Regions from separate parts of the Paenibacillus sp. 1-8 genome, predicted to be linked through region 3. Evidence: riboswitches for the same ligand, from Rfam matches in the RefSeq annotation. Region 3 holds a riboswitch; each other region holds the start of a gene.
What was found. A riboswitch is a leader RNA that binds a small molecule or an ion and turns the genes downstream of it on or off. The one in region 3 is predicted to bind thiamine pyrophosphate.

Region 1: linked by a shared signal. The riboswitch ahead of thiC (phosphomethylpyrimidine synthase ThiC) and the one ahead of thiE (thiamine phosphate synthase) in region 3 are both predicted to bind thiamine pyrophosphate.
Region 2: linked by a shared signal. The riboswitch ahead of AC0WRU_RS13025 (thiamine phosphate synthase) and the one ahead of thiE (thiamine phosphate synthase) in region 3 are both predicted to bind thiamine pyrophosphate.
Region 4: linked by a shared signal. The riboswitch ahead of thiM (hydroxyethylthiazole kinase) and the one ahead of thiE (thiamine phosphate synthase) in region 3 are both predicted to bind thiamine pyrophosphate.

What each region holds. Positions count from the first base shown of each region.
Region 1 covers NZ_CM149995.1:459,469-461,670, reverse strand. The annotation lists gene thiC (phosphomethylpyrimidine synthase ThiC) at 1-1,256, opposite strand, end outside; TPP riboswitch at 1,441-1,553, opposite strand; gene AC0WRU_RS02030 (IclR family transcriptional regulator) at 1,706-2,202, opposite strand, start outside.
Region 2 covers NZ_CM149995.1:2,880,621-2,882,822, reverse strand. The annotation lists gene abc-f (ribosomal protection-like ABC-F family protein) at 1-391, shown strand, start outside; TPP riboswitch at 480-588, shown strand; gene AC0WRU_RS13025 (thiamine phosphate synthase) at 870-1,490, shown strand; gene thiO (glycine oxidase ThiO) at 1,546-2,202, shown strand, end outside.
Region 3 covers NZ_CM149995.1:4,166,939-4,169,140, reverse strand. The annotation lists gene AC0WRU_RS19070 (hypothetical protein) at 1-385, opposite strand, end outside; partial or broken gene thiE (thiamine phosphate synthase) at 732-839, opposite strand; TPP riboswitch at 1,028-1,131, opposite strand; gene AC0WRU_RS19060 (AEC family transporter) at 1,240-2,193, opposite strand.
Region 4 covers NZ_CM149995.1:2,684,920-2,687,121, reverse strand. The annotation lists partial or broken gene AC0WRU_RS12180 (sulfurtransferase TusA family protein) at 1-83, shown strand, start outside; partial or broken gene AC0WRU_RS12175 (DsrE/DsrF/DrsH-like family protein) at 71-312, shown strand; gene AC0WRU_RS12170 (metal-sensitive transcriptional regulator) at 389-655, shown strand; TPP riboswitch at 1,167-1,276, shown strand; gene thiM (hydroxyethylthiazole kinase) at 1,329-2,147, shown strand.

The DNA.
Region 1 (2,202 bases), 1.7 Mb from region 3:
TCCATTTGCAGGTCCACATTCTCCTTGATTTTGTGCATCGGGACATGTCCCGGCCCTTCAATCATAACCTGAACATCATGCTTCCAGGCAATTTGCGTTAGCTCGCCCAACGTGTCCAGCTCAGCAAACTGTGCTTCATCATTCGCATCATAGATACTGCCTGGACGCAGACCGTCTCCGAGGGAAAAGGCCACATCGTAGGCTTTCATAATTTCGCATATTTCTTCAAAATGCGTGTACAAAAAGTTCTCCTGATGGTGCGCAAGACACCAAGCCGCCATGATCGACCCTCCACGGGACACAATTCCCGTCATTCTGCTTGCCGTCATCGGAATATACCGCAGCAGCACGCCCGCATGAATTGTAAAATAGTCCACGCCCTGCTCCGCCTGCTCAATCAGCGTGTCACGATACAGCTCCCACGTTAGCGCCTCAGCTTCGCCGTTCACTTTTTCAAGCGCCTGATACAACGGTACAGTCCCAATCGGCACAGGGGAGTTACGAATGATCCATTCACGTGTCGTATGGATGTTACGGCCTGTGGACAGGTCCATGACCGTATCCGAGCCCCAGCGTACAGCCCAGGTCATTTTCTCCACTTCCTCCTCGATGGAGGACGTAACCGCAGAATTACCAATGTTCGCATTAATCTTCACGTGAAAATGACGCCCAATCACCATCGGCTCACTTTCCGGGTGATTGATATTCGAAGGCAAAATGGCTCGTCCTGCCGCCAACTCCTGTCGCACAAACTCAGGCTCCACCCCTTCGCGGATGGCCGCAAATTCCATTTCGGGCGTAATGATCCCTTGCCGCGCATAATGCATTTGCGTTACACTACGCCCTTGCCGCGCACGGAGCGGACGGTTGGTTACGCCGGGAAATTCAGCCGTCTCCCGTTTGGAGCCGGGCTTCAATCCGTTATCCTCCGGCTTGACGGCGCGCCCCTCGTAAGCCTCCACATCGCCTCGTTCCAGTGCCCAAGCTCGCCGCAATGGAGGCAAGCCCTTACGGATATCGACCTGATAGGCTTCGTCGGTCATGGGACCGCTCGTATCGTACACACGTAACGGCTCATGATGCTCCGTGCCCTGCGGCGTATGTGTGGGATGCAGGGCGATTTCACGCTCCGGCACGGCAATGTCCGGCCGCGAGCCTTGAATATATACCTTGCGGCTCCCCGGAAATGGCTTCACCCCTCCTGTCTGTTCATCCACTGCGTTCCCTACTGTTCCTTCTGTTTCTGTCGGTTTCATTGTCCATTCCTCCCGTTTCGATGAAATGACACACCGATCCGGAACCATCCCCAGGCTGGCTATCTATGCAAAAAAGCCGGTTCCCCAGGGGAACCGGCTAATCTAACGAAACAGCTATGCAGACGGCTACGCACGCGGAAACATACTCCGAATGCATTGCCGTAGACAGCGGCTACGTATACATTTCAATGGCCGATTACTTCCCTACGCTGGTATGATCCAGATCAGGTGCAAAGGGTCCGGAATCTAGTGCGATTCCATCTCAGCCCGGCATTACAGGCTCCCCCAGTAACTCTGTTAATTCTGTTCGCATGAGGCGGCTATAACGGACAGCCCGCCATCCCCATCAGATTACTTCAAATTTACGGCTTTGGCAACCCTTTTCCGGTCCCTTTTTCCAAGATCGCCTTTAAAATTCGCTCTGATCGCCTCATTACTCTCAATTCTTGTTACGGAAGCATAAGCCCCATTTCCTTCGCCGCCTCCATCAAAATCGGGGCAAAATCATGCAGCGTCTCGGGAGCTAGTCGGCTGACCGGGCCGGATACAGACAAGGCCGCAGCGACCTGTCCCTTCCGATTCACGATAGGCGCAGCCACAGCAGCAGCGCCCGGCTCCCGCTCCTCATAGCTGGTCGCATAGCCCTTCTCACGAATATCCTGCAATTGAGCCTTATAGACCTCCGGGTCTACCGAGGGCGGCCATTCATCCCCGCTTAGCAGGGCTTCCAGCTCCTGCGGCGGCATAAAGGCCGCCAGCACCTTGCTGGAGGCTCCTACAGCCAGCGGCATGCTTGCACCCACTGGCGCAACGCGGCGGATCGCCTGATTGCTCTGCACGGCCTGAATACGAATACGCATGCTGCCATCGCGCAGGTACAAGCTGACCGTTTCGCCCAGACGATCACGCAATCCTTCCATCGCTGGCTGTAGCAGTATCGCCGGCT
Region 2 (2,202 bases), 1.3 Mb from region 3:
GCCAGCTTATTTTGAGCAAGAAGTACGAGCAGAGAAAGTTACACCGATTGAGGATGTGTGGAATGAATTCCCACACTTGAACCAGCATGAAGTAAGAGCGCATTTGGCGCGTTGCGGATTGAAAAATGAGCATATCACCCGTCCACTATCCGCGCTCAGTGGTGGTGAGCAGGCCAAAGTCCGCCTATGCAAACTGCTAATGCGGGAAAGTAACTGGGTGCTGTTCGATGAGCCTACCAATCACTTGGATATCAAAGCGAAGGATGAGCTGAAACGTGCCTTGAAGGAATACAAAGGAACGGTATTGCTCGTATCTCACGAACCGGACTTTTACGAGGATTGGGTAACCAAAACGTGGAATGTGGAAGAATGGTCAAGTAAAGTCAACTAAATATCCAGTTCTGTACCAAGCTTCACAAGAAGCGGGGTTTGCAGGAATAGGAAAATATGCTAAGCTATCTTTAGCTGATACAATAAAATAGTTACACTAGGGGAGCCGCCCATGCGGCTGAGACGGAATAAACGGATTTCGGACCCTTTGCACCTGATCTGGGTTATGCCAGCGTAGGGAAGTGAGCGCCGTACAAACGAGGTTACGAAATCATTACTTTGTTTGTACGTGGGACGATATACGTATACGGATATAATGGTCCGTTCGGTTATTGGACGTACGTTAAACCACTTCCTTTGGGAAGTGGTTTTTTTGCGTTTTCGTTCGTGTTCATATGTTCGTGTTCATATCCCGTGCCCCTTCATTTTTTTGCTGGTAAACGTGGCTAGTCCATGCCGTATAGCACGATATGAGACTGTAAAGATACAGGGTCAGCTTACAACCATTTAGTCTATTGTGAGGTGAGAATGAGATCGAATTGCACGTAATTACGATGGAAGGCGATTCCGATGCACATGCACATACTGCCCAAGTGGCTGCTGCTATTCATCCGTATGTTCATTATGTACACGTGCGGTTGAAGCAGAAGGGTGCATCTGAACTCCTTGCATTGACCCGCAATATGGCAAATCTGGGAGTTACTTTACAGCAAATTGCAGTAAATGACCGAGTGGATGTTGCTTTGCTTACCTCCGTTGGAGCTATCCAGCTACCGGCTAACGGATTACCTGTTGGGGATGTCAAAAGTATACTTCCAGAGGGTACGCGCTGCGGGGTGTCGGTGCATTCTTTGGAGGAGGCACAGGCTGCCGAACGGGCAGGAGCGGATTATGTACTCTATGGTCATGTGTATGAGACTCACTGCAAGCCTGGTGTTACTCCACGAGGTATAGCACAGCTTGAGCGCATATGCAGGCTGCTGAGCATCCCTGTAATTGCTCTAGGCGGCATACAACCACGCCATATTCCCGAGCTGTATACTGCGGGTGCAAGCGGAATTGCGGTGATGTCCGGCATCTGGGAGGCTGAGTCCCCCGTTGCGGCTGCGATGGCGTACAGGCGAATGGCGGATCGGGTAGTTCACAGCCTGAAGTGGTGAAACGGAAGTAGGACGCTGCAAGCAGAATCGTTAGTGGAGAGGAGAGATGGAACATATGCCAGAGATAAAAACAGAGGCACAAGCTATTGGACACGCTGAATGCTTGGTGATTGGTGGAGGTGTCATCGGTAGCTCCATTGCTTATCATATGGCCAAGGAGGGACGCAGTACGATATTGGTGGAACGATTCATTCCGGGCGAGGGAGCCTCAGGGGCTGCGGTTGGGATGCTGGCAGCAGAGAGTGAAGAATTCACCGACCCGGAGTTGGCACAGTTCGCTCGCACAAGCCGGGATGCATTTCCCGAGCTGGTTCGTGACCTGGAGCGTTTGTCCGGTGTTGCGGTGGAATTCCGAACAGAAGGATTCGTGACTCCCTTCCGTTCGGAAGCAGAGGGGCAAAAACGCTGGAATGCGGCTATTGCGCGAGAGGGTGATCATCCTGTGTGGTGGGATGCCAGAGAATTGGCCCGCCGAATTCCAGGTTTGGATGGTCAAGTGATCGGGGCTATATACCGATCAAAGGAGACACAGATTTCTCCTGCCCAGCTTTGTCGTGCTTATACGGGGGCAGCTATCGTACTGGGAGCAACAATATGCTCTGGTACACAGGCGGAGCAACTCGTAGTACAGAATGGGCGAGTTTGTGGCGTACAAACAGACAGTGGTTTTTTTTCCTGCGAACAGGTCATTATTGCTGGAGGCTTGGATAGT
Region 3 (2,202 bases):
AACTAGAACGAGCATAGGATCTTCCTTGTTTGGTGCTCCATACCCGTCCAGAATCTCCATAAACTGATCCACCCTGAGCCCATGTATGTTCAAAACGTGCTCTCGTATAACTGTCTAGCTTTACATTCCCTTGCTGGGCCTGAGTGTTGCCCCAAACCTGTCTGTTTCCTTTATCCCAATCAATTCCCGAATTGTGATCGTATGTTATAGAAGCGTTGTTTAACGCAGTAACTGAATAAACAGTTACATTATTAGGGATAGTCAATTCTTCCTTAGTTGAGATTACCAAGTTTGGATCAACTGCTTGGTTAGGTTCTACCGTACTGTCAGCAGCATACGCGGGAACACTCCCCAATAAAAGACACGAACTCAATGCAAGGCCCATAATTTTTTCTTCGTGACTAAATAAACTCCCTTTCTTCAGAATTCACCTTGATACCCGCGAAAATATTATACTCCTAGTCCATTTTTTTTGTAAATAAAAGGATCGAACTGGATAAGTATGAATTAATTTGGATTTGAGACGAGGGAATGTATACTACCTCAAAGAAAAATCTTTTGTCTGCACCCAAGTCATGGATAAGTGATATGCTCTATAAACAGAAGCAGCCTATCTGTTCAGGAAGACTGCTTCTGTTTATTACGACGAATGATGCCTCAGCCAGTAGTTAAATACCTCTATCAGCAAATTTCCGTTCACACACGTATCGCGCTGTTCCCGTGCTTGTTCCCACTTCCTCTACACGGTCTATAGTAATGCCCCCGATCCCGACGATCGGCACATGAATTCCCGCTTTAGGCAGCTCATGCAATATCGCCGGACCCTGCACGGCATGGGCAGCCTGCTCCAGTTACCTTTGTAAGCAGCGCGTCTCCGCCACTAATAAGCTCATTTTCCCACCTCCACCAAAATCAAGAGCAGGAAGTCCCGTAAGAATACAGTTCCGGAACAACGCCAAAAAGCCGCCCCGAAAACTGGAGCGGCTTCATCATAGGTCCAATGCGCAAAAAAACACCAGGGACCTTATATACGAAGGCTCCACTTTCCTACGCTAGTACGAACTAGATCAGGTTCAAAGGGTCCAAGATACGTTCTTGTCTCAGCCATCATCGGCTCCCCTAGTGGACTTCCTATTCTTTTGACTATTACTGTACATTCGTTCATCTGTTATGTTAAACCGTCATCTCCAACTACACGAAAGAATTCGCGACAGGGTCCAATGTCTAATAGGAAACAATTTACATCAATAGCGAAATGAGCACAGGCAGTGTAGCAAGAGAAATGACGGCACTGATGACAAAGGAGGAAGCTGTTTCCGATTCCAGACTTTCAAAACGCGTAGCAATCATGGCAGCGACGGCTGAGCCAGGGAAGGAAACGAGCAATACTGCCTTCACCGTATCGGCAGACGAAAGGCCGCACAGGTAGGCAATCAGCAGCATCAATAAAGGCTGTACAATCGTTTTTAACAGCGCGATAGCAATGGCGGTTATGCTGAAACTGATATTGCGCACGCCAATGGTCACACCGACTGCGAATAAAGCGGCCCCGGAGGTAATGTCACCGATTTGATTCAACGATTTGCTCAGCAAATCCGGTGAATGGAAGCCGAACAAGGTCAAAATCACGCCAATCAGCGGCACGAGCGCCAGCGGTTCCCTTAAACCGTGAAAAATGGAGTCCCAGACTAGACTTCCGAGGTGACCGTTCTGTTCCTTGCCTGAATTCCGGCTGGCTACGGTAGCTATAATGGTAGCCGCCGGGTCAAGGACGGCATTGACTACGATGCCGGTAAGTGCAATGGGGATCGCCACGGCTGAGGAGCCGTAGATGGCGCCGAGCACGGGAATGCCCATAAAAGCAAAGGTCGGCTGTGCCGAGTTCAAAGCAAACATGGAGGCATCCTTCAGCGACTGCTTCCCCGCAAAGCGGGACAATAGAAGGAGAACAGCATAAAAGCCGACAATGCCAATGAACAGAGCCAGCAAGAATGACCATTGCTCGATAAGGGATTTCCTGCTGGTGGTCGTAATGCCGATAAATAAATGCGCGGGCAGCGCAAATTTGGTGACGAGCGCATTTAGGGCTTTCGAGGAAGAGGCGTCAAAGCTTTTGTAATGCCCCGCTAACCACCCTAAAATAATAACGAAAAAAATCGGCACCAAAATATAAAGGATATGTCCGACACTCATAGTTCGATC
Region 4 (2,202 bases), 1.5 Mb from region 3:
AAGAACAAAGCTTTCCATGGGCTATAAGCCATGAAGAATTACAGACAACACTGTTCGCAAACGGGAAAATAACGTTACTGGACTCGGCCCGCAGATGATCAAGCATGTTATGAAAAAGCATAATGTGCTTTCACTTCCGCAGCTTATCGAGCTGGCGCAAGAGCAGGGGATCAAGCTGGTGTGGTGGCCTGCACCATGACCATGGACCTGCTAGGACTGCAGCAGGAAGAGCTGATGGACGGTTTGGAATATGCCGGAGTAGTTGCCTACCTGGGGGATGCTTCGCAGGGTAAGGTAAATCTATTCATTTAGGATGTCCTTATTATTTTTTTTGTTTATAATATACCTATACATGTATATGATTAAATCAAAAAGGAGTGTAAACCTGATGGATTACAATTATAGTGATGAACTGAAAACACGCCTGAGAAGAATTGAGGGTCAGGTGCGTGGGGTGCTTCGTTTAATGGATGAAGGACAATCCTGTAAGGACGTAGTAAGCCAGTTATCTGCCGTACGCAACGCATCCGATAAAGCGATTGCCCAGATCGTGGCAGAGAATCTGCAACGTTGTATATTGGAAGAACAAGAGGCTGGTGGTGCTACAGATAAACTTGTTAAAGAAGCGATCCAGCTTCTCGTAAAAAGTCGTTAAGGAGGTCATCTTATAAGGAGCTGTAGTCTGACCTGAATCTCCAGAATAGGTAGGGCAATATTATTTCCCAAAATTATTGCCCTCAATCCATAAGGGATGCTGAACATAAGTCCCTAAAACTCGATAAGAGCTGCTTGAGCAGAGTGAGTTAACGTATTCAGGGTTAAGCGGGTAATCGAAACATCATCGGCGTTTATTTTGATTAAATCTTTAGAAGGATCGGCTTGCGAAGTATCGTTTGTTCAATGGATTCACCCTGTATTTTTGGAGTGTGGTTTTGGATCAATATAGTAGAAGAAACATTGTAAATACCGTTTTTTATTAAAATATTTGTTTCATTGGATGCTAAAGCTTCAATTAGAGAAAGATAGTCACCCGAGCCATCAGCGGCTACAACAGCAGACGGGGAAGAAGCAATAGATGGATAGATGGGTCCAAAAGCAAACCTCCAAACGTTTTTACATGATCAAAATATCTGTTGATTTTTGTATGACGAACCCGTAACATTAGAAAAAAATATATCGGGAGCCTGTGGAAGCAAGCTGAGAGTACGACTAAGCCGTCGTAGACCGTGTGAACCTGTTGGATAATGCCAGCGTAGGGATATAAGTGTATACATATGTATAGGCCAACAGTCTTTCACAGGTTCCTGAAGAAAGAGGGTTGGTTTTTTATGTTAGATCAAATGGCTTTATTGCTACAAAATATGCGGGATATGAATCCGCTCGTTCACAATATAACCAATGTGGTCGTCACCAATTTTACGGCAAACGGACTGCTCGCGCTCGGCGCTTCACCAGTTATGGCATACGCCAAAGAGGAAGTCGCAGATATGGCCCGAATTGCGGGGGCGCTTGTACTTAACATTGGTACGTTAAATGAAGAACTTGTAGAGTCCATGATAGTGGCTGGTTTATCGGCTAATGAACATGGGGTACCTGTGCTGTTAGATCCCGTGGGTGCGGGAGCGACCCCATTTCGCACAGCCTCCGCTCTCCGGATTCTGGATCGGGTCAAGGTGGATATTGTTCGCGGTAACGCTGCTGAAGTTGCACAAATCATTGGTGAAGACATACAGATTAAAGGTGTCGATGCTGGAGAAACAGGCAATTTGAATATTTCACAACTTGCAGTCAAAGCAGCCCATCAACTGAATACAATTGTTGCAATCACCGGCAAAGAAGACGTCATTACCGACGGCCGTATAGGGTGGATCATTGAGAACGGCCATAGCATGCTTACCAAAGTTACGGGAGCTGGTTGCCTATTAACTTCGGTGCTTGGCGCTTTCGCTGCTGTCGAAAACGACAGACTTACTGCTGGCATGGCAGCACTTGCCGTATATGGCGTTGCTGCTGAAATGGCAGCAGAACGAAAAGGTGGGGAAGGACCAGGAAGCTTTCAGATCGAGCTACTTAATATGCTGTTCGCGGTAACGCCGGAAGATGTGCGCCAGTACGGTAGGGTGCGCGCATTAGAGCAGATATTCTGAACACAAGAGTATAGAAGGTGAAATGAACCACTGTTTATATAGAAATGGACAGGTG